DNA from 2 places in the Exiguobacterium sp. Helios genome. Region 2 is predicted to be linked to the other one. Evidence: a T-box and tRNA genes for the amino acid it is inferred to sense, from the RefSeq annotation. Region 2 holds a T-box; the other holds one or more tRNA genes.

Region 1 (15,869 bases), 720 kb from region 2:
TGTCGTCCGCGGAGGAACAGACGTCTTATCGAATGTCGTATCTTCCCAAATTGAAAGCCATAAACGTTTTGGAGGAGTTGTCCCGGAAGTCGCATCCCGTCATCATGTGGAACGCATCACGTATGTCATTGACGATGCGTTAACGGAAGCCGGTGTCACGATGGATGACATCGATGCGATTGCCGTTACGGAAGGACCCGGTCTTGTCGGTGCATTACTCGTCGGTGTCAGTGCAGCAAAAGCGTTGGCATTCGCACACAGTAAGCCGCTTCTCGGTGTCCATCACATCGCCGGTCACATCTATGCCAACCGTTTGGAACAAGAGCTCCACTTTCCTCTCGTCTGCTTGATTGCATCCGGTGGACATACAGAATTGATTTACATGCCGGAAGATGGCGTGTATGAAGTCATCGGTGAAACCCGGGATGATGCGGCGGGAGAAGCCTATGATAAAGTAGCACGGACGTTAAAACTTCCTTATCCCGGCGGTCCCCGGATTGATCAACTGGCGCAAACCGGTCAGGACACATTCCATTTCCCGCGGATTTGGCTCGAGAAAGAGTCGTATGACTTCAGCTTCAGCGGACTCAAATCTTCTGTCATCAATGCGGTTCATAACGCCGAACAACGCGGCGAAGTAATCATTCCGGAAGACTTGGCTGCCAGTTTTCAGGCGAGCGTCGTCGAAGTGCTTGTTACGAAAGCGATCCGTGCCGTTAAGGAAAAGGGCGGCAAACAGTTGCTTGTTGCGGGTGGCGTCGCCGCCAACCGCGGACTGCGGGCAGGATTGACGGAAGCCTGTGCACGTGAAGGCATCGAGTTGGTCATTCCGCCGATGCACTTATGCGGTGATAATGCCGCGATGATTGGAGCGGCAGCGATTCACCCTTACCGGGCAGGCCGCCAATCGACACTTGCCATGAATGCCGAACCTGGGCTAGATTTAAAGTAAGGAATTCGAAAGACATGGGGGAAAAATGGAATGAAAAAAGTCATCATCGTGTTATTAGGTGTACTTGTCATTGTCGCAATCGGCTTACAGATTCGTGAAATCGTCAATGCTTATCAAATCGCCTATAAAGAAGAGCTTGTCCCTGATAAAAAGGCGGTCGAGACGAATACGAAGCAAAAGCCGTTGTATGAAATCGGTCGTGCGGAAGGTGAAAAGACACGGATTGAAAAACTGTACGCCTTTGATCAAACCGTCGATGGCGAGCTGAAGAATGTTGTGATTGTCGACCGGAAGTATGGTTTGACGAACAAAGCGAGTGATGACTTCTTTATGATTGCACCGGGAAAACCGGCAACCGGACAGGAGAAAAAATCATTCCAACCGATGATTGATCGTCTCGATGGACAGCAGGTTCAGGCGGAAGTCATCTCAAAACACCAGGTCGTTGCCAATGAAAACAATAAAAAACGGACGTTGACGTTGTATAAAGTGTTCTATAAAGATACCGACCAAAAAGAATACCTGTTCTTTATCGAAAAAGACGGTGGACTGAAGCTTGATCTCTTCAAAAAAGGCTACTCACGTCTGTCTAATTATTAAATGAAAAGCGATGTTCACCTGGGTCTAGGTAAACATCGCTTTTTTCATTTCCATTCCAGCAAGCCGGTTAGATCATCATAAATACTGTCCGGATCAAGATTCAATTCTTCGACGGGCAGACCCGACCGGTTGATCCAGGCTGTCCGAAAACCAAAACTTTTAGCGCCAGTAATGTCCCAGCCGTTCGACGACATGAACAGGATTTCTTCCCGTTTGAGACCTAACGTATTGAGCGCATGCATGTAAGAAGCCGGTGTCGGCTTATACTGTTTAATGTCATCCACACTGATGATGTGATTAAACCGTCCGGAGAGACCAGACTGTTCAATCAATGGATCAAGCATATCGTGGGAACCGTTTGAGAAGACAGCCAGTTGTTTATCACTCATCTGCTCTAAGACGGAATCGACTTCCGGATAATGATCGAGCTTTAAATAGACTTCCATCAAGGCGGCAATGTTTTCTTCCGTGACGTGTAGCTTCAGTTGCAGTAAGGCATAACGGAGTGCATCACGCGTCACTTGGCTGAACGGGACGTACTGGCCGTTCAACTGACGTAAGAAGGAATATTCCAGCTGTTTTTGACGCCAGGCCTGGCTGATGGCTTCGCCGTGCTCCGGGTAGAGTTCCTCTGCTTTGACTTTGACGGAGTGGACATCAAACAATGTACCGTAGACATCAAAGACCAGTGCTTTAATCGGTTGTGTCATGTTAATCACCTTTCTGAGTTACACGTTATCTGTATCTAGTTCCCGAAAACAGTCTCAGCTGAAACGCACATTCCAAAAATGGTGAAACGCGTAAGACGTGTCGAAATCGGGAATTGGATAAAGAAGGACAGTTCATCGCAAAAGACAGGAGATATGTCATGACACGTAAGCAGCAAATCATCAGGATTCTAGTGCTTGTTTTTTTAATAGGCGGACTGATCTGGTTCAGCCGTTCCTATCTCAACCTCAGTCCAACCGACATCAAGGACTGGATTTTATCATTCGGGATGTGGGCGCCGATTCTGTATATCTTGCTTTATACGGTTCGTCCGCTGATTTTCTTTCCGGCATCCATCCTGTCAATCACAGGTGGTCTTGCGTTTGGTGCCTGGCTCGGGACGCTGTACACGGTCATCGGAGCGACTCTCGGTGCTATCGTTGCTTTTTTAGTCGCGCAAAAGCTTGGAAACAGACTGATTAAGAAAAAGGAACAGGCGGGAAAAATCGAACAGATTCAGCAACAGCTCGAAAAGAATGGATTCATCTATGTGTTGATCTTCCGTCTGTTGCCAATCTTCAACTTCGATTTGATCAGCTATGCCGCCGGACTATCGAAAGTCCGGTTGCTGTCCTTTTTCCTCGCGACGTTGCTCGGAATCATCCCCGGGACATTTGCCTATAACTTTTTAGGCAGCAGCATCGTCTCGAAGGATCCGCAACTCATCATCGGTGCGATTGTCGTCTTTCTTGTGTTGACGATTGTTCCTTGGTATCTCCAAAAACGCTGGAAAACAAAAAAGAACCTTGGCTGAAGTCGAGGTTCTTTCCGGTTAAGCGTGAAGCCGTTGTGCCCGGACAAAAAATTCATTCGCGAACGTACGACAGGCGGCTTGTTTCTCGGGTGTATCGGGATCAAACTCAATCTTCAGCCCAGGGACGACGATCGTCGCGCCGGCAGATGCAAGCGTCTGTTCCAATGTATCGACGGCTGCACAGTATTTAGGATAATCCAAGTCGCCGGAGCCAAAGGCAGCAGCGGCTAAGTCGTTTAACGTACTTTCCCCCAACTCGTCGACGAAATCTTCAGCTTCGTATGGCAAATCACCGTCTCCCCATGTATACGAGCCGAGTAGCACGGCATCATACTGAGAGAAGTCAGATGGATATAACTGATCAAGCTCTTGTATATGAACCGTACAGCCCTTGCGTTCGAGTTCCGCCCGCAAAAGGTGCACGATATCTTCTGTATTGCCGGACATGCTGACAAAACCAATCATGATGTTCATCTGAATCATCCTTTCTCCAAAACATGAACATCTTTAGTTTAATTGATAATCGTTCTCAATACAAACGGAAATAAAAGCCTCTCCCAAATGGAGAGACTTTTCATGTCAGTCTTGGAGCTCGGCCCATTCTTCGATTGAACGAATGACAGGTTCAAGCTGACGACCTTTGTCAGTCAAACTGTATTGAATTTTAATCGGACGTTCCGGAATGACGGTCCGGATGACAATACCTTCCGCCTCAAGTTCCTTCATGCGCTCCGTCAGCATACGACCAGATAACTCTGGAATCGCATCTTGAATTTCGTTGAAACGACAGGTCTTCGTCATGAGATGACGTAAAATCAAGCCCGTCCACTTCTTGCCCAAAATTTCAAAGGCATGTTCGACTTTCGGACAAAGGGCAGTCGGAATCAATGTTTCTTCCATCAGCACTCATCCTTTCTATAGTCTTAGTATACCCACTCTGATTCAAAATTACGAATTATTTTACTTAAAGTAATAAAATAAACAAAAACAAATCTGTTTACTTTTAGTAAGTGTTAGTTTATAGTCGTATTTAGGTTACTAAAAGTAATTAAAAAACATTAAGTAAAAGGAGTTTTGATCAAGATGATGGATTTAGGATTATTTCTTATTCGATTGGTGATTGGATTAACATTTGCAGCACACGGGACACAAAAATTGTTTGGCTGGTTCGGCGGGCACGGGATTGCAGGGACGGGCGGCTGGTTCGAATCGATCGGGATGAAACCGGGTAAAATGCTTGCGCTTACGGCAGGACTGGCAGAACTGATTGGTGGTTTACTATTTGCCGGTGGATTGTTCTTATGGTTCGCGGCAGCACTGATTATCGGGTCGATGCTCGTTGCAATCATCAAGGTGCACGGGCAAAATGGTTACTGGGTGACACAGAACGGGTACGAATATAACATGGCACTGATCGTCATCGCCCTTGGCGTCGCCTTGATTGGTGCCGGAGACTATTCACTCGCAGCCATGCTCGGGTGATCAGAGAAAGCGGGTAAAAAGATGAAGTTTGATGCACAGTCACTCAGTCCAAAAGAAAACTATAAATTGTTGATCGGGAGTATCATCCCGAGACCGATTGCCTTTGTCACGACGAAAGGAGCGGACGGAACGGTCAATGCCGCCCCGTTTTCCTTCTTCACCGTCGCTTCGAGCCATCCGCCGCAACTGTTGATTGCCGTCCAAAAGACGGATCAGGGCGAAAAAGACACCGCTAAAAATATTTTGTTGAATAAAGAGTTCGTTATCCATATCGTCAGTGAAGAGATTGTCGAAGCCGTCAATGAAACGGCAGCACCTCTTGCTTACGGGGAAAGTGAATTGAACCGGACGAATCTTACGCTGATCGACAGCGATTTGATTGATGTCCCGGCGGTCGCGGAAGCGAAAATCCGGTTTGAGCTGAAACTGTCACAACACATTGAACTGGAAACAGCTGACTTATTAATCGGCGAAGTCATCCGGTATCATGTCGCGGATGAACTCGAGGAGTCGTTCCGGATTGATGCCGACGGTTTAAAAGCAATTGCCCGTCTTGCCGGCAATGATTATGCGAAAATCGGTGATATCTTCACAATTACCCGTCCAACGAAATAAGATAAAGTCATGCCAAATAGACGAGGGAAGCAGATTCGATGTCTGCTTCCCTCGTCTATTTTTTGTTGCTTACTCCATGTTATGGCGTTTACTGTACTGGAAACCGTCGAGTAGATAAAACAGGACGGCGAGCGCCCAAATCCCGACACAGCTGATTAAAAAGGCCGCTAATGGGGAGACGGCACCGTAATACATGATGATCATCGGATCATTCAGTTCGACGAACGACTGAATCGTCAGCAACGTGCAGATCAGACCGGATAATAAACTGATGAACAGTCCGCTCCATGTCTGAATGACAAGACCGATCATACAGGAAATCAGGATAAACAACGGATAAACGGCATTAAACGCATCCGGACGAATGAAAGCCGAGACGTAGTCCGCATACATCGGAACGAAGTAGAGGACACCGGACAATAGTCCTTGGATCAGATTGATCAGATAACTTTTCGAGCGCATCAGTGGAACGACTCCCACTGTTCCATCAAATCAAGCAAGTCGACATCAATCTGATCGCGTTCTGCCGAAAGGGCGGTCGCTTTCGGAATATCATTAAAGACTTCCGGTTCGCACAACAACTGTTCGATTTCGACCGACCGGTTCTCCAACCGTTCAATTTCTTGTTCGAGCTTCTCCAGCTGTTGTTTCTTTTTGCGCGCTTCTTTTTGCGCCTCTTTATCAATCGTCTTCGTCGAAGCGACTTTGATCGCTTTCGCTTCTTCTGCTTCGAGGCGGGCGATTTCTTCCTTCTCGGCTTTTTTCTCCATATAATACGAGTAGTCACCGAGGTAATCGGTCACGCCGTCTGTACTCATCTCGATGACACGTGTCGCGACGCGGTCGATGAAGTAACGGTCGTGGGAGACGAACAGTAACGTGCCTTCGTAATCGACAAGTGCATTTTCGAGGACCATTTTCGAATCAAGATCCAGGTGGTTCGTCGGCTCATCCAGCACAAGCAGATTCGTTTTCCGTAACTTCAGCTTCGCGAGCGCCAGACGTCCGCGTTCACCGCCCGACAATTCATGGACGAGCTTGAAGACATCATCGCCGCTGAACAGGAACTGCCCGAGAACGGACCGGACTTCCTGTTCGCGCATCAACGGCCATTCGTTCCAAATTTCATCAATGACCCGATTGCGGTCGTTCAGTTCCGCCTGCTCCTGATCGTAGTAGCCAATCGAGACGCCAGTACCGAAACGATAGTCACCGAACAGCGGTTTCAGACGGCCGACAAGCACTTTCAGTAACGTCGACTTGCCGATTCCGTTTGGTCCGACAAGCGCCAGTGATTCCGCACGTTGCAGCCGGAACGTAATGTTTTTCGAGACGGCTTCTTCGTAGCCGACAGCGAGTTGATTGACCTGCAGCACATCATTGCCGCTCTGCTTTTCAATCGGGAATGACAGAACCGTACTGCGTTCGTCACCGTCCGGACGGTCGATCCGGTCGACTTTTTCGAGACGCTTGCGGACACTTTGCGCCCGTTTCGTCGTCGTCGCACGGGCGATGTTACGCTGGATGAAGTCCTGCATCTTCGCGATGTCTTCCTGCTGCTGTTCGAACTGTTTCATTTCCTGTTCGTACAGTGCCGCTTTTTGTTCGAGATACTTCGTATAGTTGCCTGTGAATTTCCGCGACACGTTCCGGGACAATTCATAGACGACGTTGACGACTTGATCGAGGAAATAGCGGTCATGGGAAACGATCAGGACAGCACCACGGTAACCGGACAGGTAGCTTTCGAGCCAGGACAACGTATCGATGTCGAGGTGATTGGTCGGCTCATCGAGAATCAACAGTTCCGGTGCCTGGAGTAACATCTTCGCCAGGGCAAGCCGGGTCCGCTGTCCACCGGAAAGCGTCTGAATCCGGCGGGAATAATCGTCCGGATAAAAACGCATCCCGTGTAAGACAGAGCGGATGTTGGCTTCGAACTGATAGCCGCCGGCTTCCGAGAAGTCGTGTTGCGCTTGATCGTACGTTTTCAGGAGACGGTCATAGGCAGTCGGATCATTTAAAATGTGCTCCATGCCCATTTCGATTTCCATCCGACGAAGCGCCCGTTCCTGATCCTGCAGATGCTCAAAGACGGTCAGCATCTCGTTCCAAATCGATTCGTTCGACTCGAGTCCGCTGTCCTGCGCGAGATAACCAATCCGGACTTCCTTGCTTTTCATGATCTCCCCCGAGTCATGTGACAGCTCCCCGGCGATGATTTTTAAAAGTGTCGATTTTCCGGCACCGTTTCGTCCGACGAGGGCAATCCGGTCCCGTTCCTGTACTTCGAGTTTAATATTGTCTAAAATCGGCTCTACGCCGAATGATTTTGAGAGTTGGTTTACTTGTAAGAGAATCATATCCATCCATCCTTCCACCCTTTAGTCTATCACGAAAAATCCTGCCGAATATAATATTTGTTACTCTATGTGAAGTGGTTTACAATCAAGGAGAGTAGAATTCTTTGCATTGATTTGGGTGCCACGTCAGAACGTGGCCGAAGGGGGAACTGCAGTATGAATGGGCCAGACACAAAAATACCACAAGCAACGGCGAAACGACTGCCGTTATATTATCGTTTTATCCAAAGTCTCTATAACTCCGGCAAGCTGCGCGTCTCGTCAGCAGAGCTCAGCGAAGCGGTCAAAGTCGACTCTGCGACGATCCGTCGTGACTTTTCCTACTTTGGGGCGTTAGGGAAAAAAGGGTACGGTTATAACGTTCAACATTTGTTAACATTTTTCCGAAAGACACTCAACCAAGACGAGGTCACGAATGTCGCCTTAATCGGGGTCGGACATCTCGGAACAGCGTTTGCAAATTATAACTTTTTAAAGAATAATAGTACTCGTATCGTCATCGCGTTTGACGCCGATGAAGACAAGGTCGGAACAACGACGCAGGACGTTCCGATTTATCACGTCTCGGATATGAAAGAACAAATCAAAGCGAACCATGTCGATGTCGCCATCTTGACGGTACCGTCGCAGTTCGCGCAGTCAGTAGCGGATGAGTTAGTTGAGTACGGTGTGACCGGCATTCTGAACTTTACACCGGCCCGGTTGAATGTCCCGGCCCACGTCCGGGTGCATCACATCGATCTGTCAATCGAGCTGCAGTCGCTCGTCTATTTCATGAAGCATTATTCGCAATCAGCTGAAGGAGTGAAATCATAATGGAAAACTTAATCCCGTTAACACTTGGTATTGGACCGGCAAGCATCGCCTTGATCGGTGTCGTCGCCCTCATTATCTTCGGACCGAAGAAATTACCGGAACTCGGCCGCGCGGCCGGTCAAACGTTAAAAGAGTTCAAGAGTGCGACACACGGCATCATGGAAGATGATAAGGATAAAAAGGACGAAATGAAAGAGAAGTGAGTGAATCATGGCGATCGATCAAGAACAGAGTGTGACATCGCACTTAGATGAACTGCGTAAGCGGATCATCTGGTCGCTCATCATCGTGGTAGTCATGTTTATCGCAGCCTTTCCGCTCGTCCGGCCGCTCGTCCGTTTCTTACAGGCCGACTTAAAGGAACTCGGAATCGGTTTAAATGCGTTTAACGTCGTTGATCCGTTGATGTTATATCTGAATCTTGCGTTCATCATCGCAATCGTCTTGGCGTCCCCGTTTTGGATGTACCAGCTTTGGGCGTTCATCCGTCCCGGTCTGCACGACCAAGAACAAAAAGCGACGTTGACGTACATTCCCGTGACGTTTTTCTTATTCCTTGCGGGTGTTTCCTTTTCTTATTTTTGGCTGTTGCCGTTTTTACTGGAAGTATCAACGGAACTCGGACAAGAGCTTGGGATTGAACAGGTCATCGGGGTCGAGAACTATTTCAGTTTCCTGATCCGGTTGACGATTCCGTTTGGTCTGTTGTTCCAGTTACCGGTCGTGACGATGTTTTTGACACGGCTCGGACTCGTAACGCCGTTCTTCATGCGGAAGAATCGGAAGTATGCGTATTTTGCGTTGTTCGTGATCGCGGCGTTGATCTCACCGCCCGACATTACGTCGCATTTGATGATTTCTGTTCCTTTGTTCATCCTCTATGAAATCAGTATCATCATCTCGGCACGGACGTATAAAAAAGTGCTGATCCTGGAGCAACAGGCTGAACTGGAACGACAAGCGGATATGATGCGTGAGCTGAACAAATAACGGAAGATTCTCCTTTGCCGGTAAGGTGAGGGAGATTTTTTTGTAAGCGGTCTAATTTTATATTGAAAAAATGAACAGCAATGGGTATACTCATTATAGAAACACACGGGGGCTTAGCTCAGCTGGGAGAGCGTTTGGCTGGCAGCCAAAAGGTCGTCGGTTCGAGCCCGATAGTCTCCATATTGCTTTACCTGCCGAAACCTTGGGAAACCAAGGTTTTTTTTGTCCTTTTTTATTCACCTGTAAGAAATAGATAAGGGAATATAAGGATTTATTCATTTTGTGATGTAATAAACAAACAAATATTTTTAAAAAGCACCAAATTTAAATTGTATATTAAGCGAAAGTTAATTAAACTAAAAATACAGAATTTTCGTTTAATACGTTTTTGCTCCACATTACATTTTTGGAAAAGAGGAAAAGGAATGAAGAAAAAGAAGATTGCTCTGATGGCGGCTGCCCTCATGACATCTTCCAGCCTAGTTCATGCTGAGGGACACGTGTCATCACAAAAAGTGGATGTACAAAAGCCACAAGCACTCTCACTGAAAAAAGCGGGTCAAGAAAAGTCATACAGTCAAAACGAAAAAGTACGGATTGTCGTCGAGCTCGATCAAAAAGCAGCGATTGAACACGCGCAGGCACAAAATAAGCGTTACAGCACGTTAAGCAACACGGAAAAAATTATTCTTAAGAATCAAATCGTCAACAAACAGAAGGAAGTCAAAGCGGCAATTGCCCAAAAAGACATTTCTGTTTCGTATAAAGAAAGCTTCACGACCGTATTGAACGGGTTCAGCGGGGAAGTCAAATATGGTGAAATCAAGGAACTGAAAAAATTAAGCGGGGTCAAAAACGTACATATCGCACACGAATATGCGCGTCCGGAAGTCGAAAAGGGCGCAACACCAAACATGTTACATAGTAAAGACATGGTCAATGCGAAGCAGACATGGCAGGACTACGGCTATAAAGGGGAAGGAACGATCGTTGCCGTCATCGATACGGGAATCGATCCGACGCACAAGGACATGGTCCTCAGTCCGGAGACGAAAGTCGATTTGACGTCGTCAAAAGTCGAAAGCTTTAAATCGTCAAAAGGTTTAAAAGGAAACTACTTCACGGAAAAAGTACCGTACGGCTATAACTATGCGGATCATGACAGCGAAATCCGTGATCTTGGGCCAGGCGCTTCGATGCACGGGATGCACGTCGCCGGTACAGTGGGTGCCAACGGCGATGAAACGAACGGTGGAATCAAAGGGGTTGCACCGGAAACACAACTCCTCGCGATGAAGGTCTTCGGCAATGATCCAGGGATGCCGTCGACATTCAGTGATATCTATATCAAAGCGATTGATGATGCGATTGCGCTAGGAGCAGACGTCATCAACATGAGTCTTGGTTCAACGGCATCCTTCGTCCAAAAAGATGATCCGGAACAAAAAGCAATCGTCAATGCGATGAACAACGGTATTTTGTGTGCAATTTCAGCCGGAAACTCGGCATTTGCCGGAAGCGGCGCCGGAAACCCGTACGCGTCGAATCCAGACGTCGGTGTCGTCGGCTCGCCGGGCTTAATCAGCGAATCGCTGCAAGTCGCGTCAGTTGAAAACACACAGCTGACACTCGAAGGAATGGCATTGACGGTCGACGGGCAGGACGCAGGTTACCTCGCTTATCAGAAACAAGACTCGCCGAATCCGATTGCGGTCTTTGATAAAGAGAAGATGGATGTCGTCTATGTTGGTGACGGCAGTGAACCGAATTATGCTGGCAAAGACGTCAAGGATAAAGTCGTCTTCGTCGTCCGGAACGGCAGCTTCAACTACGGCATGATTCAAGCGGAAGCCGAGAAACAAGGCGCGGCCGGTGTCATCGTCCGCGGACGTGTCGATCATGGCGATTACGTCAGCATGGCACTTAATAAACCTACGATTCCGCTCGTCTCGTTAAGCATTGCCGACGGAAACGAACTCGAAGCGAAAGCGAAAGACGGCAAGGCATTGACAGTGACGTTTGACGGAAAAGCAGTCTCGACACCAAACCCGGTCGCAGGCGAAATGTCTGACTTCACATCATGGGGTGTGACGCCGAACCTTGACTTCAAGCCGGAAATCACGGCACCGGGCGGGAAAATCTACTCAACACTCAACGATAACGAATATGGCGTCATGAGCGGAACATCGATGGCAGCACCACACGTCGCCGGTGGAACAGCACTCGTCATGCAGCGGATCGACAAGGACTTCAAGGTCAGTGGAGCGACACGTGTCAAACTCGCGAAGACGATTTTAATGAACACGTCACGTCCGCAGCTCGATAAAGGAAAATACAATGCGGAAGCAAAAACCGGTAACTATTATTCTCCGCGTCGTGAAGGTGCCGGACTGATGGACTTACGTGCGGCGATGAAAACACCGGTCGTCGTTACGGAAACGAAGTCGGGTGAAGGAAAAGCCGCCTTGAAACAAGTCGGCGACAAGTTCAGCTTCACGTTAGACCTGAAGAACTACAGCAATGAGAAGTTGACGTATAAACTTGCCGGAACGGTCCAATCGGATCTCGCCGTCCAAGGTCAAAATTTCCTGGAAGCCAACGGTATATTCAAAAAAGGAACAGTTGATGCGGTTGACGCCAACAAAGGCACGTTCCCGATCTCCTTCACGGTCGGCTCGAAGAAAGCAAGTTCAGTCGCGATTAACGCGAAGAGTACAACAAAAGTCAACGTTACGGTTGATTTAAAAGATACAGTCGATTGGGCAAACGGTGCACCGCTTGAGTCAATCTTCGAAAACGGCTACTTCGTCGAAGGATTCGTCCGTCTGATCGATACGAACAGCAAAAATCCTGAGTTGACAGTTCCGTACGTTGGTTTCAAAGGAGCATGGGACAAAGCACCAATCCTTGATGCACCACTCTACGATGACAACACGTTCTACGGCGTCACAGGTCTTGCGACAGAAGTGAAGGATAACTTCAACCTCCTCGGAACGAATGCTGCAGGCGACGTCGTTAAAGAAAAAGTCTCGTTCTCACCGAACGGTGACGGCAGTGCCGATGAGGCCTTCCCGGTCCTGTCATTCTTACGGAATGCGAAAAAAGTCGAGTACTCGATTCTTGACCGCAATAAATCAACACTCCGCAAACTCGAAACGCAGTCAGACGTCATCAAAAACTATTACGATGGCGGATCGGAAGATGGTTTCACACCGGTGACGAATGCGGCGTGGGATGGAACGGTCAACGGTTCAAAAGTCAAAGATGGTCTGTACTACTACCAAGTGAAATCGGTCGTCGATTATCCGAATGCGAAATGGCAGACGGCTCTATTCCCGATCTACATCGATACGAAAATTCCGGCTGCGACTGTTAAATGGGATGCTGACAAAAAAGCAGTTTCCTGGACAGCCGGTGACCAAGGAACGGGTGTCGCTTCATTCGATATCCTGGTCGACGGAAAAAGTGTCTTGAAACAGCCGCTCGCTCCGTCTGTTAAAAACTACACGCTGACGGATCTGCCAAGCCGGGCGAAAGTCACGTTCGTCGTATCAGATTATGCCGGTAACAGCGTGAAGAAAAACGTCAATACATCAGGTGTCGATAAAGCGGTTCCGAATGTCCAAATCGATACACCGGAAGCACTGGGCTTAACGACATCCCAACAAGTGAAGGTCTCAGGAAACGTTTCTGATGAGTCTGACGTCAAATCATTCAAAATTAACGGAAAAGCCGTTAAATTACGCTGGGATGCGGTTCAACAACACTATGCATTCAGCCATGACATCACGTATACGACGGATGGTGTGAAGTCGTTTAAAGTCGAAGGCTATGATGGAAAAGGTAATCGTGTTGCCTTCAGCCGTCAAGTCATCATCGACTCGGAGCGTCCGACAATCCGTGTGACAGCACCAAAAACGGTTTCAAGCAAAACGAAAACAGCTAAGATGACGATCGTCCTGCGCGACAACTACGATGAGTTACGCTTTGATCTGAACGGTAATGCGGAATACCGCCGTTCGTTCAAAGAACCGTATGAAATGCGTGCCTTCAAGAAAACAATCTACAAGACTGTTACCTTGAAAAAAGGTCAAAACGTCTACAACTTGAAATTAAAAGATCTCGGTGGCCATGTCGTCGAGAAGAAAGTTGTCATCACGAAGAAATAAGGATTTGAAGACAGTGTTGGTTCCGGTAAAGCTTCACCGGGATCGGCACTGTTTTTTGTTTGGAGGTCCAGTGTGTTACAGAAAGGCTTTCGGTGTTTATCAAGTTCCGGGAATGGGAAATTTCTTTATAGGATAGGTTATTTTTTGAGGGGGAACTCGTATGAATCCATTTACTACACTCATTGCCTTCATCGTCGGCTGTCTGGTCCTCTATCTCGGAATTCGGGATAAGAACGGTTGGTTGATTGGTGTCGCAATGATTCCGCTCGCCATCGTTGCGTACAGTGTCATCTATCTGATCATCCAGGTCTCGGCCTAGAAACTTCTTTTGCAGAAGTTTCTTTTTTTTTGAAACATAACTGGTAAAATGTAAGTATATGACAGTAGAGAACAAACGAAAGGAACGTGCCCGAATGGAAACTGTAACGGTTCAACAAACCGAATTAAAGGTGCTCTATCAAAACATGCATCAACGAACGACCGCTAAATTATGGGGTGTCCTGGCCCTGTTTTTATTCGTCAGCAATATGATCGAACGACCGTTGCTTGCCTTAATCATTCCGATTCTGTATTTCATATATGATGTAGTGATGCAACGCCGCCGTTTTCAAATCGTTGCCCGTCACACGTCAAAAAAATCAGCAGACCGTCTGTTCCGTCTGCATGTCGGCGTCGGCCTGTTTCAATACGGAGCGCTGGCTGCGTTGATTGTTCTCACGGCTAATCGTTCGAGCACGGTCTTTTTGCTCGGACTGTGTCTTGGCGTCATCCCGTTTTACTGGCTCTGCCGACGCTTCTTGACGTACCGTTCCAAACAGATTGATCCGACCTATATCAGCGAAACAGAGATTCAGCAAGGATAAAGGAGGAAAGCCGGATGCAAACGGCACGGGACGAACGGTTACACGAACTGACGCTTGCTTATATCGACAAGAGTCAACTGCAAAAGAACGTCTGGGTGATGGCGGCAGTAGCGGCGACGCTCGGCATTTTTTCGGAAACGATGGATTCAGCCCTTTACTTTGGTCTGTTGCCGCTTGTCTATCTGATTTTTGATTTCCCGTTCCAGCTGGAAAAACGCAGGATTTTAGAACGGTATCTCTCCAAAAATCAGATCATGACACAATCGATGCTGTGGCTCGGAATTCAGATTATGTTATATGGCTCATTGCTCATGGTTGTACTCGAAACGAAAGGTCTGTCCTTATGGAAGATGACTTTTTGGATCATCTTGATTCTCGCTCCAATTTATTTTGCGACCGATTGGCTGTTTAAGAAAATGGCACGGTCAGGTGATCCCGACTTCGTCAGTGATCAGGAAGTGCATAAGCACGTGAAGTATCTGGAAGAATGACATCTAAAGGAGAGAACATCATGCGCACGGCACGGGATGAACGGTTACATGAGTTGACACTGGCTTACATGGAGAAAGACCTTTTAGGAACGAAGTGGTTATGGACAGTTCTACTTTTGATGGGTATCGGGATTTTAATGACATGGTTTGATTCGGTTCTGTTGACGCTGTTATTTCCGGCTGCTTTCCTTGGATCCAATCTTCGTTATCAAGTCAAAAAACTTCAAATTCTTGAATCGTACATTGGTGAAGAACTGGCAACCAGACACTGGCGGTTTTGGCTTGTCCAAAACGTTGTCTTAAGTGTTACTTTTGCAATCCTTTTGGTACAGACGGTGAAGATGTCGTTTTGGCAGATGTGGGGGACGATTCTTATTATTTTGGTCCCGATTTACTTGGTGTCTGAATGGTGGTTTAAAAGCCGTATGCGACGCGATGATCCGGATTTTGTCAGTGATCAGGAAGTGTACAAAAATGTGTAAAGTAGGAGCGAAAATCAAATGAACACACTGCTTGAAAAAAATACACGGTTAAACTTGCTTGGACCGCCGCTCAAAAAACTTCAACATCTGACGCCGGTTCCTGTTTTGGTCCTCGCATTGATTGGTTGGTTCATTCCGGGTTTTTGGGAGACCGGACTGTTTACGTTGTTTGCGATTACGGTACTTTGCCTCGCAGGTGTCGTCCGGGAAATCATGCGTTTGCGGATTTTAAAACGACGTCTGCCGGCTGAATTGTATCAAGAGACCGTCTTGAAGGTCGGTCGGGCTTCGATGCTCGGCTATCTTGTCCCTATCCTTTTATTCTATGCAGGAATGATCTTTCCCCAGTATTCAAGTGTTTCCTTCACCTTGATTCTGTTCTGGGTGTTTGCGATTACGTTGTATGTTTCCCGATTAAACAAGATAGCGAAACAACTTGATCCGGCGTTCGTGACGATGTGGGAAGTCGAGCATTACCGGAAAAGAAGATGATTCGATGGGAGGGGAGAATGTCATGGAAGAGA
Region 2 (15,869 bases):
CTTTCTTCTTATTTTTTTAGAAGAAAGGTTTTTTTATTTGCGCAACAAAAAAAGCGCTCCCAGTTAAGGGAACGCTTTTTATACTTATTTACCTTCGATTGAAGCCCATTTGTACGAGAAATCTGCGCCGAAGTTATGTTCGACAATCCCTTTAACGTATGGTTTAACCATGAATGCACGTCCACGCTGATAAACAGGCGAGATGGCTGCAGAATCAAGAAGGATTTTCTCTGCTTCTTGAAGCTCTGACCAACGTTTTGTAGCATCCGTTTGTGTTTTTGCATCGTTGATGAGTTTATCGTACTCTTTATCTGACCACTTACCACGGTTGTATGGTCCGTCAGTCAAGAAGAGATCGAGGAACGTCATTGGATCTTGGTAGTCAGGACCCCAGCCGGCGAATGAGAACTCAAAGTCGCCTTTGTTTTCGAGATCAAGTTTGTTTTTGAACGGTTGTTGCTTGATTGTGACTTTCATGCCTGGAAGGTTCTTCTCAAGCTCACCTTTCAAGAACTCACCGATTTTCTTCGCGTCATCACTATCGTAGTTAAGAAGCTCAAGTTCAACCGATTTTTGACCGATTTCTTTTAAGCCCTCTTCCCATAGTTTTTTCGCTTCGTCTGCATTGTACTCGTTGAATGTCGGGTACTTTTCACGGAAGTCTTTTCCGTCAGCATCTTTCGCGAAATCTTTTGGTACGAGATAGTTTGCAGGAAGTGATCCGTTCGCCAAGATGACGTCCGTGATTCCTTTTTTATTGTAACCCATGTCGATTGCGCGACGGATTTTTTCGTTGTTTAATGCTTTGACTTTCGTGTTCAAGTAAAGGTAGAAGATTGTAGATTCACCCTTTGTTTTGAACTCGTCATTATCTTGATACTGAGCAACGAATTCTGAAGAGAGACCAGCACGGTCGATATCGCCTTTTTCGTAAAGGTTAACTGCTGTTGAAGTTTCTTTAACGACCTTGACGTTGATTGTGTTCAACTTGACGCTATCTTTATCCCAATAGTTGTCGTTTTTGACCATTTTCCAGCCTTGTTCACGTGTCCATTCTGTTAACTTGAATGGTCCGTTGTAAAGTGATTTATCTGCTGTCGAACCGAAGTCCTTACCGATTTTTTTCGAAAGTTCTTCCGATTTCGGCATGAATGGACCGAATCCAGTTAAACCAAGGAAGTAATCCGCTGGTGCTTTCAATTTGACTTCGAATGTCTTGTCGTCAACTGCTTTGACGCCAACCGCATCACGCTCGCCTTTTTTCGTGTTGTATTCTTCAGCACCTTCGATGTTGTAGAAGACATACGCGTATTGCGAAGCATTTTCCGGGTTCAAGACTTCTTTCCAAGCATATTCGAAGTCTTTTGCTGTGATTGGTGTACCGTCCGACCATTTAGCATCACGTAGCTTGAATGTGTACGTCAATTTATCGTCAGAAACTGTGTGACTTTCAGCAATACCTGGTGTCGGCTGTTGCTTGTCATCTAAACGATAAAGACCTTCCATCGTGTTGTTCAAGACGTTGAACGACACGGCATCCGTAGAAGTTGTTGGGTTAAGCGTCGGAATATCAGCACTTTCGATCAAGTTTAGCGTTTGCTCACTTGATTTTTTGTCTGAACTTTTGTCGCCCGATGATGTGTCATTTGAATCAGTCGTCGAACAAGCTGCAAGGAACGCGCTTGAAACGAGGGCTACAGATGTAGCCAGTGCAAAACTTTTCTTTTTCATGATACGATGACCCCCCTAAAATTTCCAAAGCTAGTAATCTAAGGTTTTTGAGCGAAAAAAAAAGTCGTTACTTTTATTCGACCAAAACCTCTCGTTACAAATAGTTTACAATGTTCTGATAATTTTGCAAACCTTTTATCCGATTTTTCTAAATATTTTTTCAAAACAATTTGAAAATAAGTGGAATTTTTAGTTTTTTGTGTGACTTTTTATAAAATAAAGCTAAATTTCTTTATTCAAAAAAAGCGATTTAACGGTCATCCGAACCGTTAAATCGCTTTTCCTTATTCTATTCCTATGCGATATTACGCGTGATAGCGTTTAAAGACGAGTGAAGCATTATGACCACCGAACCCAAGCGAGTTGCTGAGAGCATACTCCACATCCCATGACCGGCTTCCCTCGCGCACGTAATCAAGATCACACCCTTCACTCGGTTGTTCCAAATGAATCGTCGGGTGAACGATTTGTTCTTGCAACGATTTAATTGTCGCGATGGCTTCTACTCCACCGGCACCGCCTAGTAAATGACCAATCATCGACTTCGTCGAGTTGATGGCTAATTTTTCAGCATGATTTCCAAATACGGTATGGATCGCTTTCGTTTCAAGTACATCATTCATCGGCGTACTTGTTCCATGAGCATTAATATATTGAACGGCGGCCGGTTCAATACCTGCATCTTGAATCGCCATCGCCATTGCGCGCGCTCCGCCGTCGCCGTCTGGATCTGGTGCTGTGATATGGTAAGCATCGGCTGTTAATCCGTATCCGCTGACTTCTGCATAGATTTTGGCACCGCGGGCAATCGCATGTTCATACTCTTCAAGTACCAGGATTCCGGCACCCTCTCCCATGACAAATCCGTCACGGCCTTCATCAAACGGACGGCTTGCCGTGTTTGGATCATGGTTCGTCGACATCGCTTTATTGGCACAAAAACCAGCAAAAGCAAGATTGGTAATCGGTGCTTCTGCTCCACCGGCAATCATGACGTCCGCGTCGCCGCGTTCAATGACGCGTAACGCTTCACCAATCGCGTTTGTACCGGAAGCACATGCAGTGACGGAACAGTTATTCGGTCCTTTTGCTCCTGTATAAATCGAAACTTGGCCACTTGCCATGTTTGGAATCATCATTGGAATGAAGAATGGACTGACACGACGATGTCCCCGTTCAAAATAGATTTTCGCCTGTTTTTCAATCGTCTCGACGCCGCCGATTCCTGATCCGATCCAGACGCCGATACGTTCAGCATTGGCTTTAACATCCAGTTCAGCATTTTTGACGGCTTCCATACTTGCGACGAGCGAATAATGAACAAAACGGTCCATTTTCCGGGCTTCCTTTGCTTCGATGAATTCCGTGACATCAAAATTCTGTAATTCTCCTGTTACTTTCGTCGGATACTCATCGATATCAAGACGTTCCATCGGACGAATCCCGTTTTCACCGGCTTTTAACGCATTCCAGAATGTATCGACATCATTACCGATTGGCGTCAGTGCGCCCATACCTGTTACTACTACACGTTTTCTCATCATTTTATGTGTTCTCCCCTTTAGTCCAAGTAATGTAAGCTGCCCCCCATGTCAAACCTGCGCCGAATCCGGCGAGGACAAGTGTCGTCCCCGGTGACAATCTTCCTTGTCGCCGTGCCTCTTCTAGTGCAAGTGGTATTGACGCAGCAGATGTATTCGCATGTTCGTCAATCGTCACGATCACTTTCGCTTCTTCAATTCCAAGCCGTTCACGTGCTGCATCAATAATCCGTAAATTCGCTTGATGCGGAATCAGTAAATCAAGTTCGGCCAGTGTTCCGTCCGCTTTTTGAATGACTTTTTCCACGATGTCCGGTAACTTGCGGACTGCGAACTTAAAGACTTCCCGACCGTTCATTTCAATCGGACCATCCAGGTTTTTAAATAACAGATGTGCTCCGCGGCCATCCGTGCCAAGTTCAAAGGCATTCAATCCTTGCTGCTCGGTTGGACCGAGGACAACCGCTCCAGCGCCATCACCAAACAAGATGGCTGTCGACCGGTCTGACCAGTCAACGATGCTGGACATCTTCTCTGCACCAATGACCAGTGCATGCTTCGATTCCGTTGCCGTCATCATACTCGAAGCCGTCTGTAGGGCAAAAATGAATCCGCTACAGGCTGCGCTGATATCAAAAGCTGTCGCACCGAGTGCGCCGATCCGCTCCTGAACGATACAGGCAGTTGACGGGAAAGCACGTCCGGTTGCCGTTCCGACAACAATCAATCCGATGTCGTCTGCTGTCAAGTTAGCATCCGCTAATGCTTTTTCCGCTGCTTCCGTCGCTAAATCAGTGACATCGACTGCATCATCTGCAATCCGTCGCGCGCCGATTCCTGTACGTGTCCGAATCCATTCATCACTCGTATCGAGTGTCGCTGCTAAATCATCATTTGTCATCCGATGTTCGGGTAATGATGTACCGAGTCCTACAATTCCGATATTCATATGATTGCTCCTTTGAAATTAGTATCTGGTACTAATATAAAGCGTTAAACACATTTTGTCAAAGAGAAAAGAAGGTCTCCCGTTGAGAGACCTTCTTTCACGTAATCCAGATTACTCTGAATCAGCTAATGTGCGGACGACTTCCATGACCATCTTCGCTGAATTAATCGAAGCAATCTCCAAGAATTCATCAAATGACAGAGATGCTTCTTCATCGGCACTGTCAGAAATCGAACGTGTCACGACGAACGGAACATCGAACTGATGGCAAACTTGTGCAATCGGTGCCGCTTCCATCTCAACTGCCGCGACATCCGGGAAGTTCGTTTTAATGAGATTTGAACGCTCCGTATCATGGATGAACGAATCACCTGTCACGATCAAACCATGGACGACCCGAATCGCATCCATTCGTTCAATGACAGCTTCCGCTGTTGCAATCAGTTTTGGATCAGCTGTATAGGCAGCCGGCATTCCCGGTACTTGACCATACTCGTAACCGAACGCTGTCACGTCGACGTCGTGATGACGGACTTCCGTCGAAACAACGACATCACCGACTTTTAAACCGGCTCTGAATCCGCCGGCTGAACCGGTATTGATTACGGCACTTGGCTTGAAATGATCAAGCAGTAATGTCGTTCCGATTGCGGCATTTACTTTTCCGATACCGGATTTTAAGATGACGACCGGGACACTGTTCAACAATCCTTCATAAAAATGATAATTGGCAATGACGGTATCTTTTCGTTCCGATAATTCATTTCGAAGTAAGTTTACTTCTTCTTCCATCGCTCCGATGATTGCGATTGGCATGTCTTTTCCCCCCGTTCAAACAGAAAACCGGATTGCTCCGGCTGCTGTCCGTTCTTATTTACTTGATTGATGTAATTTTTACAGCGAAATCTCCGCCGGGTGCTTGAACGGATACTTGCTCACCGACGCTGTGACCGAACAGACTTTTAGCGATTGGTGATTCGTTCGAGATTTTCCCAGTGAACGGATCGGCTTCTGCACTACCAACAATCGTATACGTTTCTTCTTCATTGTCTTCAAGGATCAAGAATGTAACTGTTGTCCCGATACCAACAACCGAGATATCCTTCTCATCTTCCGAGATGATGGCGACGTTGCGTAACATCTCTTCCAATTGAGCAATCCGGCCTTCGACCATTGCTTGTTCTTCTTTCGCTGAATCATATTCCGCGTTTTCCGACAAGTCACCAAATGAACGGGCAATCTTAATGTTTTCGACAACTTCTTTACGGCGGACTGACTTCAGTTCGTTTAATTCGTTTTCAACATTCGCTTTACCTTCAAGCGTCATGTAATACTGTTTTTCTGCCATTTTTGTCACGCTCCTTTTTATTCCACTAGTATAGTATATTCACATCTTTTTTGGAATCAATATCCTCTTTGATCAAGTGAAGACCGATAATCGAGAATCGCCCGGATCTTCGTGACGAGTAAATCGATTGCCACGTGGTTTTCGCCACCTTCGGGAACAATGATGTCGGCATATCGTTTTGTTGGTTCACAAAACTGAAGATGCATCGGACGGACGACTTTCGTATACTGCTCGACGACAGAATCAATCGAACGTCCCCGTTCATTCATATCACGTTGCATCCGGCGCAGAATCCGAACATCGGCATCTGTATCCACGAAGACTTTAATATCCATCAATTCCCGTAAACGTTCATCTTCAAGCGCTAAAATACCTTCGACGATGATGACGTCACGTGGATCAAGCGGAATCGTCTCCGTTGCCCGTGTGTGCGCAACGTAATCATAGACCGGTTTTTCAACCGCCTGATTTTCTCGCAGTGCCTTAATGTGTTCAATCAGCAAATCGTTATCAAAGGCAAACGGGTGATCATAGTTCGTTTGATAACGCTCTTCCATCGATAATTCACTTTGATCCTTATAGTAAGCATCCTGCTCGATCATGACGATGGATTCACTCGGGAACGCGTCGACAAGTGACCGTGCGACCGTCGTCTTTCCTGAACCTGTTCCTCCAGCCACACCAATTACAACCGGTTTTTGCATTGAATTCTTACCTCCATCATTCATTCCGACTTTACTTTCCGACTGACGGACACACCGTCTCCAAGTGGGAAAATCGTCGTATCATATTGATCTTGCTCCATCATCCATGCCGTGAATTCTTTAACCAGACGGACAAGGCGCCGCCTTCTCCGGTCAAAGGTCTTCGGATCTGTCTCAAGGACATCTCCGTGCAAAAACAGGTTATCCGTATATAAAACTCCGCCTATTGGCACCAATCGCCCATAACCGTTAAAGAATTTTTTATACTGTCCTTTCGCTGCGTCGATGAATACGGCATCGAACTTCTGTTCAAGGGTTTCGGCTAATTCTACTGCATCAGCAAAAACGATGTCAATCCGGTCCGCGACGTCTGATCGTTCAATGAACATCTTGGCTTCGGCGTATCGTTTCGCATTTCGTTCTACTGTCGTGATCCGGGCATCCGGTAAGGCACGAGCCATCCGAATCGCACTGTAACCAATCGCTGTTCCAAGTTCAAGAATTCGTTTCGGTTGTTGTAACGTCAACAACGATAACAAAACTTCCGATCCCGTCAGTTCAATGATTGGAATATGGCGCTCTTTCGCGTATGCTTCCATTTCCTGTAACAAGGGATCACGCGGTCGAATCATCCCTTCGACATACGCTGTAAAATCATTCATTCGGAATTCACTCCTTCTGCGCATAAACAGGTTGACCGGGAACGAACATACCGTTCCCGATCAACCCCCTGTTCATTGCTCTTTACTTGCTTCGTATTCGACCCATTCCGGTTTATACTTCACAACATTTCGTTGATGTTCCTCATAGGTTTCCTCATAAAGAATTTGCCCCCGTGGATTTTTATCACTTGGTGGTCGGGCAAAGAAATAAACATATTTCGTCTTTTTCGGATTAAGGACGGCAAGAATTGAATCTTTACTGACCGTTGAAATCGGACCAATCGGAATACCTTCATACTTGTACGTATTGTATTTCGAATTGTTCTCAAGATCCTTCAATGTCGTCAGTGCTGTATTCTCTCCTGTACCGTACCAGACCGTTGGATCCGATTGGAGTTTCATCCCGTCGTTGAGGCGATTCGTAAAGACACCGGCAATCTCACGACGATCGTCTGGTGTTGCGGCTTCCCGTTCGACCATCGATCCGAGACTCAACACTTCATGGAAGGTCATGCCTGATTTCTTAATCGCATCGGTGTTCTCATCATAAATCTTTTCCGTCTCATCTAACATCGTTTCGGCAATTTGATTGATACTTTTTCCTTTGTCGAATTCGTATGTCGCCGGGAAGAGGTATCCTTCGAGTGAATAAAGGACTCCCTGCTTCGTCACTTCATCCGTTAACATCGGATACTTGTCAATTAATGTCTTGATATACGCCTCATCCGTCAATGATTTTCGGATCGAGTCAGCTTTAAAACCGGTTGCTTTCGCAATGATGGCAATTTGACGATCCATCGTGATTCCTTCAGGGATCGTAATTTTAACATCTGCTGCTTTCATGATCGTTCCGGTCTTTAACTCATTGATGATTTCATCCGGTGCCATCGCTTGCGTCAATGTGTATGTCCCGGCTTGGAATGACGATTCATTCTTATAGCGGACATAATAGCGGAAAATCGTTTCGTTCGCGATTAAATCTTTTTCCTTGAGAATGCTTGAAATCGTACTTGTTCCGGCGCCTAAGGGAATTTCGACTTTGACGGACTTCGTCGCCTCTTCGTTGACCGGCTCGAGTGAACTCTTTAAAAAGATGTAGATGGCTGCTCCTGCTACTAAGAAAATCGTGAATAATACTGAAAGGATGATTAACGTAATCCGGCGCGATGTCCGGCGACGTTTCTGTTCGATTTCAGCATTTTTCTTCCATTCATTCTCCATCGGTTCCTCCTTCTTCTCTTAAAACAAGGTGATATCGAAAGAGCTGCTGCTCTGACGACACCACCTTATACACGAGTCGGTTTAGTCAAGCTCGTCTTCTAATGTATTAAAGACTTCTTCAATTTCATCCCAAGTTTCTGCATCGTCTTCTGCGATCGGAACTAGGTTGAAGTCATCATCACCATCACCATATTCTTCTAACTCATAAACAAAGATATCGACTTCTTCTGCTTCATCATAATCCGCTCCGACTGGCTCAAGGAAAATATACGTTTTGCTTGAGCGCGGGCTTTCATACCGTAAACGCTCGGCAAATTTAAATTCATTACCTTCTCCATCGGGAATTACGTAATGTGTAGGTTCATTCTGTTGCATCATTCATCCGCTCCTTTAATGCAGCCTCAAGTTCATCCCAAGTCTGCTCATCGTTTTCATCAATCAGGCTCAATTCAAAATCATCTTCGCCTTCGCCAAACTCGTCGATTTCACAAATGATCAAATCATCTGCGCCCTCTTCCGGATGACCAATCATTTCGAGAAATAGATAGGTCTTGCCGGTTCGCTCACTGACATAACGGTACCATTCTTCGAAAAGATGTTCGCCACCGTCTTCATCAGGAAAGAGATACTGCCGTTTTTCTTCAGACATCTCATTTCCTCCTTATCGATTTGCCCGATCCAAATAAGATTGTAGGATCATGACTGCTGCCATCTTATCGATGACTTGTTTCCGTTTTTTTCGACTGACATCGGCATCGATCAGCATACGTTCTGCCTGCATCGTCGTCAATCTCTCGTCGACAAGAACGGTCGAAAGGCCTGTCTGCGTCTCGATTTCACGCGCGAACGCTTCACTCGCCTCAGCTCTGGGACCAATTGATCCATTCATGTTTTTCGGATGTCCGATGACGATGATTTCGACACCGTATTCCTTAATAATTGCCTCGAGTCGCTTGAAGGCGACCGGATATTCAGGTTCTGTCCATTTGATGGTCTCGATGCCTTGTGCTGTCCAGCCCATCAAATCACTCACCGCAACACCGATCGTCTTCGAACCGACATCAAGTCCGATGGCACGCTTCATTTTTTGTCTCCACTCTCCGATAGATAAGATTTCACGAGTTCTTCCAGTAGTTCATCACGCTCAATCTTTCGGATCATATTACGTGCATCGTTATGACGAGGAATGTAAGCAGGATCACCGGAAAGTAGATATCCGACGATTTGGTTGATCGGATGATAGCCTTTTTCTTCTAAAGCATGATAGACCGTCAGCAATACTTCGCGTGTTGCCGCCTGGCTATCGTCTTCTGGAAAATTAAATTTCATCGTTTGATCCATCTGACTCACGTTAATCACCTCTTTCATTTACACTACTTCTCTATTATGCCAGTGATTGCACGTAATGTGAAGTAAACGCAAGAGCTTCGTTTAATTTTGCAGGATCTTTTCCGCCAGCCTGTGCCATGTCCGGGCGGCCGCCACCGCCACCGCCGCAACGCGTCGCTACTTCCTTGATCAGTTTACCGGCATGGTATCCTTGATCAATCAAGTCTTTCGAGACACTTGCAACGAGGTTGACTTTGTCTCCCTGCGCGCTGCCGAGGACGATGATTGCCGAACCGAGACTCGACTTCAATTCATCCATCATACCGCGAAGCGCATCCATATCCGAGACGTCGACTTGCTTCGCAAGGACTTGGACTCCATTGATTTGCTCGACATCCTCTTTCAATGATGCTGCTTCAATGTTTGCCAGTTTTGCTTGTAGGGATTCGTGTGCACGTTCCGTTTCGCGGAGCTGGACTTGAAGTGCTTCAATCCGTCCCGGTACTTCAGTCGTCTTCGTTTTCAGTACGCGTGCTGCCTGCTCGAGTGTCTGCAGGTGACCGTTCATCACATGATATGCTCCAGCGCCTGTGACTGCTTCAATCCGTCGTGTTCCAGCTCCGATTCCTGATTCGGAAACAATCTTGAACAGACCGATTTCTGCCGTGTTTCGAACATGGATTCCACCGCATAATTCGATGGAATATGTTCCAGCCGAAACGACACGAACCGTCTCACCGTATTTTTCACCAAACAGAGCCATTGCACCTTTTGCTTTCGCATCAGCAATGTTCATCTCTTCAATGTCGACTGCAAGTGATGCCCAGATTGCTTGGTTGACATCCTGTTCGATAGTTGTCAATTCTTCAGCCGTGACTGCTCCGAAGTGCGAGAAGTCAAACCGGAGACGATCTGCCGAAACGAGTGAACCGGCTTGGTTGACGTGTGTCCCGAGTGTATCTTTTAATGCTTTGTGCAACAGGTGGGTTGCAGTATGGTTCTTTGTGATGGCTTGACGTGACGACGCTTCGACTGTTGCATGAACTGTCGCATCTGCCAAAGCAATCCCCGTCCGAACAATAACGGTATGCAGGTTTTGACCGTTCGGTGCTTTTTGAACATCTTTGACATCAAGGACGAAATCAGGACCTGTAATGGTTCCTGTGTCCGCCACTTCTCCACCGCTTTCTGCATAAAACGGTGTAATATCAAGCAACAATTGTGCTTCTTCGCCGGCAGCGACTTCTGTCACTCGTTCTCCATCATGCAACAAAGCAATGATTTTAGCATCCGTCTCAAGGTCCGTATAACCGATGAACTGGCTCGGAACAGTCAACGTTGCTAACACTTCTGATTGTTGTTGCATCGAACCGCCGTCTTCACGGGCAGCACGAGCACGCTTCCGTTGCTCATCCATTGCCCGTTTAAATCCTTCTTCATCGACAGACATCTGATGATCTTCCGCATATTCAACCGTCAATTCGAGCGGGAAACCATACGTATCATACAAACGGAAGGCATCTTCTCCGCTGATGACGTGTTCACCGTTACTCTTCGCTGCTTGTGCCACGGTGTTTAAGATGGCAAGACCATCATGTAACGTCTCGTGGAATCGTTCTTCTTCGTTTTTAATGACACGTTTGATGAAATCTGCTTTTTCTGGAACTTGTGGATAGAAATCGACCATGACGCTACCGACTGTATCAACGAGCTCGTACATGAACGGACGTTCGATTCCGAGCATTTTTGCATAACGGACAGCACGACGAAGCAGGCGGCGTAAGACATAACCGCGTCCTTCGTTCGAAGGCAACGCACCGTCTCCGATTGCAAAGGCAACCGTCCGGATGTGATCAGCAATGACTTTGAACGCGACATCCAGTTTTGTGTCTTCACGGTAAAGTTTACCGCTGAGTTCTTCTGTCTTATGGATGATCGGCATGAACAAGTCCGTGTCAAAGTTCGTCGGCACATCTTGCATGACGCTCGCCATCCGCTCAAGACCCATCCCGGTATCGATGTTTTTACGCGGTAATTCTGTGTAATTGCCGTGTCCATCATGATTATATTGACTGAACACGATGTTCCAGATTTCGAGATACCGTTCGTTTTCGCCGCCCGGATACAATTCAGAATCGTTCGGATCGTCGCCGAAAGCCGGTCCGCGGTCGAAGAAAATCTCTGTGTTCGGACCTGAAGGACCCTCACCAATTTCCCAGAAGTTATCTTCCAGCGGAATGATACGTTCAGCCGGCACACCGAGTTCAAGCCAGATTTGACGTGCTGCGTCGTCTTCCGGATGAATCGTCACGGAAAGACGGTCCGGATCAAGTCCGTACCACTCGTCACTCGTCAAGAGTTCCCAGCCCCATTTGATTGCATCTTCACGGAAGTAGTCGCCGACAGAAAAGTTTCCAAGCATTTCAAAGAATGTATGGTGACGTGCTGTTTTTCCGACATTTTCGATATCGTTCGTCCGGATCGATTTCTGCGCGTTGACAATCCGCGGATTTTGCGGAATGACTCGTCCATCAAAATATTTTTTTAACGTAGCGACACCCGAGTTGATCCACAGTAATGTTGGATCCTCGATTGGAACGAGCGATGCGCTTGGTTCGATTGCATGTCCTTTAGACTGGAAAAAGTCGAGATACATCTGACGGATTTGTGCACCCGTCAACGGTTTTAATGGTTTCATCGAAAATACCCCCATTGATTAATTTGTCCTGAACGCAAAAAAACGATACATTCATCCCTGAAAAGGGACGAAAGCATCGCTTTCGTGGTACCACCCTCGTTCGTAAAGACATGTGCTCTCTTTACCTCGAAAAATCCGTTAACGGAGATTACCCGCAAGTGTTTGCACTCGACTCCGGAAGGAGCTTCAATCGAATCGTCATGAAGATGGTTGCAGCAGATCCATCTCTCTCTGGTCATGAAGATTACGACTTACTTATCTTCCATCAACGTTTTGCGTCCATTCATCTACCGTGATTATTACCTATCTGGTGCATTCAGTCAAGTCTTTGTCATACCGCCGAGCCGTTCAATCAGCCGGGTCCGCCGGCGTGGTTCTTCCTCTTGGGAAGCTTTATAAAAGGCACGGGGATCTCCGAACAACAACAAACTGGCTTTTGCCCGTGTGACGGCCGTATAGATGAGATTACGGGAATGTTTAAAGGCTCCGGTGAAAAAGACCGGCATCAGGACAATCGGAAACTCCGACCCTTGTGCTTTATGAATCGTAATCGCATACGCATGCGTGAATTGATCCCACTCACTCCGGTTGTATTCGACTTCTGTCTGATCGAACCGGGCAATGATTTTATCCACCTTGTCGACATTTTCCTTTGCAAAAAAGATGTTGACGATTTCGCCGATATCCCCGTTATAGACATTTTCTTCCGCATTATTGACGAGCTGAAGAATTTTATCTCCACTCCGGTAAATTCGTGTCCCTTGTTTGACTTCCCGTTTTTTGGGCGCTTCCGGATTATAGACCTGTTGCAGGACGATGTTCAGTTCATCGATTCCTACCTGTCCACGATACGTCGGCGCCAGGATTTGGACGTCAAACTTCGAATAGCCTTTCGCCAGTGCTTTTTCCGCGAAGGCGGCGATACCGCGTAACGACTCTTGCGGGGCGAGCGAATAAAATCGCCGGTCAGATAACGGAGCAAGCAAGTCAGCTGACGTGACCCGGTTTTTCAAATCGTGAGCCAGCCGAAGAATCGAGGAATCCTCGGCTTGCCGGTGAACGACATTGAGCCGAACGACCGGAATTCCGTCTGTGTCCATTAAGTCGGCCAGGACTTGTCCCGGTCCGACCGACGGCAGTTGATCACGATCGCCGACAAATAAAATCTTCATGCCATTCGGTACCGCTCGTAACAAACTCGATAACAGGTAGATATCTATCATCGATGATTCATCAATGATCAAAACCTTGCCCGAGATCGGTTGGTCTTCGTCCAATTGAAAATTTGACCCGTCATATTTTAACAAACGATGGATGGTCATCGCCGGAACATCCGTCGCTTCCGACAAGCGTTTTGCCGCTCGTCCGGTTGGAGCAACAAGGACATAGGGATAGACCTCACCCGACTTGACCTGACTTTTTTCAAGCGGCCAATCATGAATTTCCTGCAGCGCGTGCAAAATCCCTTTAATGACGGTCGTCTTCCCGGTACCCGGTCCACCCGTCAAGACCATCAACGGCGCTTTGACCGCCAGTTCGATGGCTTCCCGTTGTTGGACTGCATATTCCATCCCGAACCGTTCTTCGAGCTGACCGATGGCCGACAAAATCGTCGCGACATCAACTTCCTGCTCCGCTCCGTTCGCCATGACACGGGCCAGTTCCTTTGCCGCCCGGACTTCCGCATAAAAAATCGTCGGCAAATACAAACAGCCTTCTTCGAGTTTGACCTTATCTTCGTTCAACAACAGTTCGATGGCTTGTTCGAGACGGTCGCCGGGATCTTCTCCGAGTAGACGGGGTGCCCGTTGCAACAGTGATTCGACGGTTGCAAACGCATGCCCCTCTCCCGCCTCCTGTTCGAGTATATGCATGATGGAGGCTGCGACCCGTTCCGGATGCAAGCCGATAAGCCCCAGATGCGAGGCGATTTGATCAGCTGTCTTAAAACCGATGCCACTGACTTCGTACATTAAAGAATAAGGATTTTCCCGAATTCTCGCCATCGCGTCTCCTTCATATGCCGCATAAATCTTCGCCGCGAGTTTCGGAGTAACATCAAACGGGGCTAAAAAAAGCATCAATTGATCAACACCGTATAGGGTTGCGAGTCGGCTGAAGATGACATCGGCCTGTTTTTGTTTCAGTCCAGGGACACGGTCAAGTGCCTTGCTGTCTTTTAAGATGATATCGATTGCATCTTCACCAAGAGCATCGACGATGTTTTTCGCTGTTTTCGGACCAATGCCGGTAAACGAACCGTTCGTCAAAAAACGGACGGCTGCGTGTTTCGTCATCGGAACCGACCGGCGGATCAACTCTGCTTTTAGTTGTTTACCGAATCGCGGATGATCAATCAATCGTCCGAATGCTTGATACGTTCCGCCGAGTTCGATTCCGACACCGGTTCCTGTGACGACGAGTTCTGTTTCTTTTAATTCAAAGTTCTTTTCTTTAATTGCCATCAAAACGATGGAATGGGCTTCTTCTTCGGAGGAAAAAAGCACACGTTTAATGCGGCCGACTACTTGATGGGGGTGCTCCATCACTCCACCTGCTTTCTGTCTGAACTCCATTACGCTGTTCCAATCATAGCATTCGTTTAAGGGATTTTAAATGAGGGAAACATTTCTTGAATCAATAATTGAATGGAGGAACAAATCATGGGACGATTGCCAGTTGCCGGATTGTGTGAATTAGTGCTGGAAGTGGAAGATATGGAACGGGCTGTTGCCTTTTGGAACGGGACGCTTGGTATTCCGATTGTTGAACAGTGGGCACCGGAAGATGCCGAGCCGAGTCATGAACAGGAAAAGCAGGACGGCGTTTGGGCAACGTGGTTGTACATTGGCGGAAACACCCGTCTCGGCCTTTGGCTCAAACGTGACTTTACAATGGAAGAACGGACAGTCAAACACCTTCCTGTCACAGAGTGGGACAGCTTGTACGATGAAGGCGGAGTCCATGTCCATTGCGCCTTTTATGTCGAGAAAAATGAATTCAAAGAAGCCCTTGATCTGTTGCGTACTGCTTCAATTGATGTCAAAATTCGTGAATGGGATGAACAGGAGACATCGAATGATAAGGAGTACTCCGCTTACTTTAAAGATACGGAACAAAATGTCATCGAACTGTATACGAAAAACATGGACGAAGCGTATGAAGACTTTTCCGGTCCACCGTTACGAATCGTACGTGAAGTCGGACATTAATGAAAAAAGCGTTGCGAAACCGGGATGTTCATCGGTCGCAACGCTTTTTTTAGTTCAATAAGGCATCCATCTTCGCTTTCGCATCCTGTGCCATCGTATGGTTCGGCTGATAAGCAAGAACAGTTTCGAGTTCCGTATAACATGCTTCCTGCTGACCTAAAAAAGCCAGTGCAATGGCATAGTTATAACGGGCATCCGTGTGTGTCTCTTCCAGCAATAATACCTGCTCGAAGATTTCAGCCGCTTCTTCAATCTGTTCGTTCTGAGCAAGGGCAAGACCGTACTGGAAGGCGATTTCAACATCTACACCGTTCAGTTCCGTGGCTTGCTTCAAACGTGGAATTCCCCGGACCGGATCACCCAGCTTTTGATATGTCAGACCGAGCATGAAATGAAGATCCGCGTCATCGAGTCCATGTAACAAAGCAAGGCGCAATGATTCTTCGGCTTCCACCAGTAAATCCGCCGAGAAAT

The links. The T-box of region 2 lies ahead of alaS (alanine--tRNA ligase). A T-box ahead of a tRNA ligase gene usually reads a tRNA of that ligase, here a tRNA-Ala.
Region 1: it has a tRNA-Ala gene. The T-box ahead of alaS (alanine--tRNA ligase) is inferred to sense a tRNA for this amino acid. The anticodon was not compared.

Annotation. Positions count from the first base shown of each region.
Region 1 is NZ_CP053557.1:3,024,354-3,040,222, reverse strand. It holds gene tsaD (tRNA (adenosine(37)-N6)-threonylcarbamoyltransferase complex transferase subunit TsaD) at 1-952, shown strand, start outside; gene HNY42_RS15675 (hypothetical protein) at 983-1,552, shown strand; gene HNY42_RS15670 (haloacid dehalogenase type II) at 1,597-2,262, opposite strand; gene HNY42_RS15665 (TVP38/TMEM64 family protein) at 2,421-3,074, shown strand; gene HNY42_RS15660 (flavodoxin) at 3,093-3,548, opposite strand; gene HNY42_RS15655 (winged helix-turn-helix transcriptional regulator) at 3,654-3,974, opposite strand; gene HNY42_RS15650 (DoxX family protein) at 4,158-4,556, shown strand; gene HNY42_RS15645 (flavin reductase family protein) at 4,578-5,171, shown strand; gene HNY42_RS15640 (hypothetical protein) at 5,241-5,633, opposite strand; gene HNY42_RS15635 (ABC-F family ATP-binding cassette domain-containing protein) at 5,633-7,534, opposite strand; gene HNY42_RS15630 (redox-sensing transcriptional repressor Rex) at 7,691-8,350, shown strand; gene HNY42_RS15625 (twin-arginine translocase TatA/TatE family subunit) at 8,350-8,553, shown strand; gene tatC (twin-arginine translocase subunit TatC) at 8,561-9,340, shown strand; tRNA gene HNY42_RS15615 (tRNA-Ala) at 9,448-9,520, shown strand; gene HNY42_RS15610 (S8 family serine peptidase) at 9,766-13,509, shown strand; gene HNY42_RS15605 (hypothetical protein) at 13,670-13,828, shown strand; gene HNY42_RS15600 (hypothetical protein) at 13,923-14,372, shown strand; gene HNY42_RS15595 (hypothetical protein) at 14,387-14,863, shown strand; gene HNY42_RS15590 (hypothetical protein) at 14,884-15,345, shown strand; gene HNY42_RS15585 (hypothetical protein) at 15,364-15,837, shown strand; gene HNY42_RS15580 (hypothetical protein) at 15,860-15,869, shown strand, end outside.
Region 2 is NZ_CP053557.1:2,303,059-2,318,927, forward strand. It holds gene HNY42_RS12090 (peptide ABC transporter substrate-binding protein) at 85-1,731, opposite strand; gene fabF (beta-ketoacyl-ACP synthase II) at 2,037-3,275, opposite strand; gene HNY42_RS12100 (beta-ketoacyl-ACP synthase III) at 3,277-4,221, opposite strand; gene mtnN (5'-methylthioadenosine/S-adenosylhomocysteine nucleosidase) at 4,333-5,037, opposite strand; gene greA (transcription elongation factor GreA) at 5,096-5,569, opposite strand; gene udk (uridine kinase) at 5,626-6,273, opposite strand; gene HNY42_RS12120 (O-methyltransferase) at 6,294-6,935, opposite strand; gene mltG (endolytic transglycosylase MltG) at 7,008-8,156, opposite strand; gene HNY42_RS12130 (DUF1292 domain-containing protein) at 8,238-8,531, opposite strand; gene HNY42_RS12135 (DUF1292 domain-containing protein) at 8,518-8,805, opposite strand; gene ruvX (Holliday junction resolvase RuvX) at 8,818-9,240, opposite strand; gene HNY42_RS12145 (IreB family regulatory phosphoprotein) at 9,237-9,506, opposite strand; gene alaS (alanine--tRNA ligase) at 9,541-12,183, opposite strand; T-box leader at 12,244-12,461, opposite strand; gene HNY42_RS12155 (SF1B family DNA helicase RecD2) at 12,504-14,759, opposite strand; gene HNY42_RS12160 (VOC family protein) at 14,847-15,395, shown strand; gene HNY42_RS12165 (tetratricopeptide repeat protein) at 15,445-15,869, opposite strand, start outside.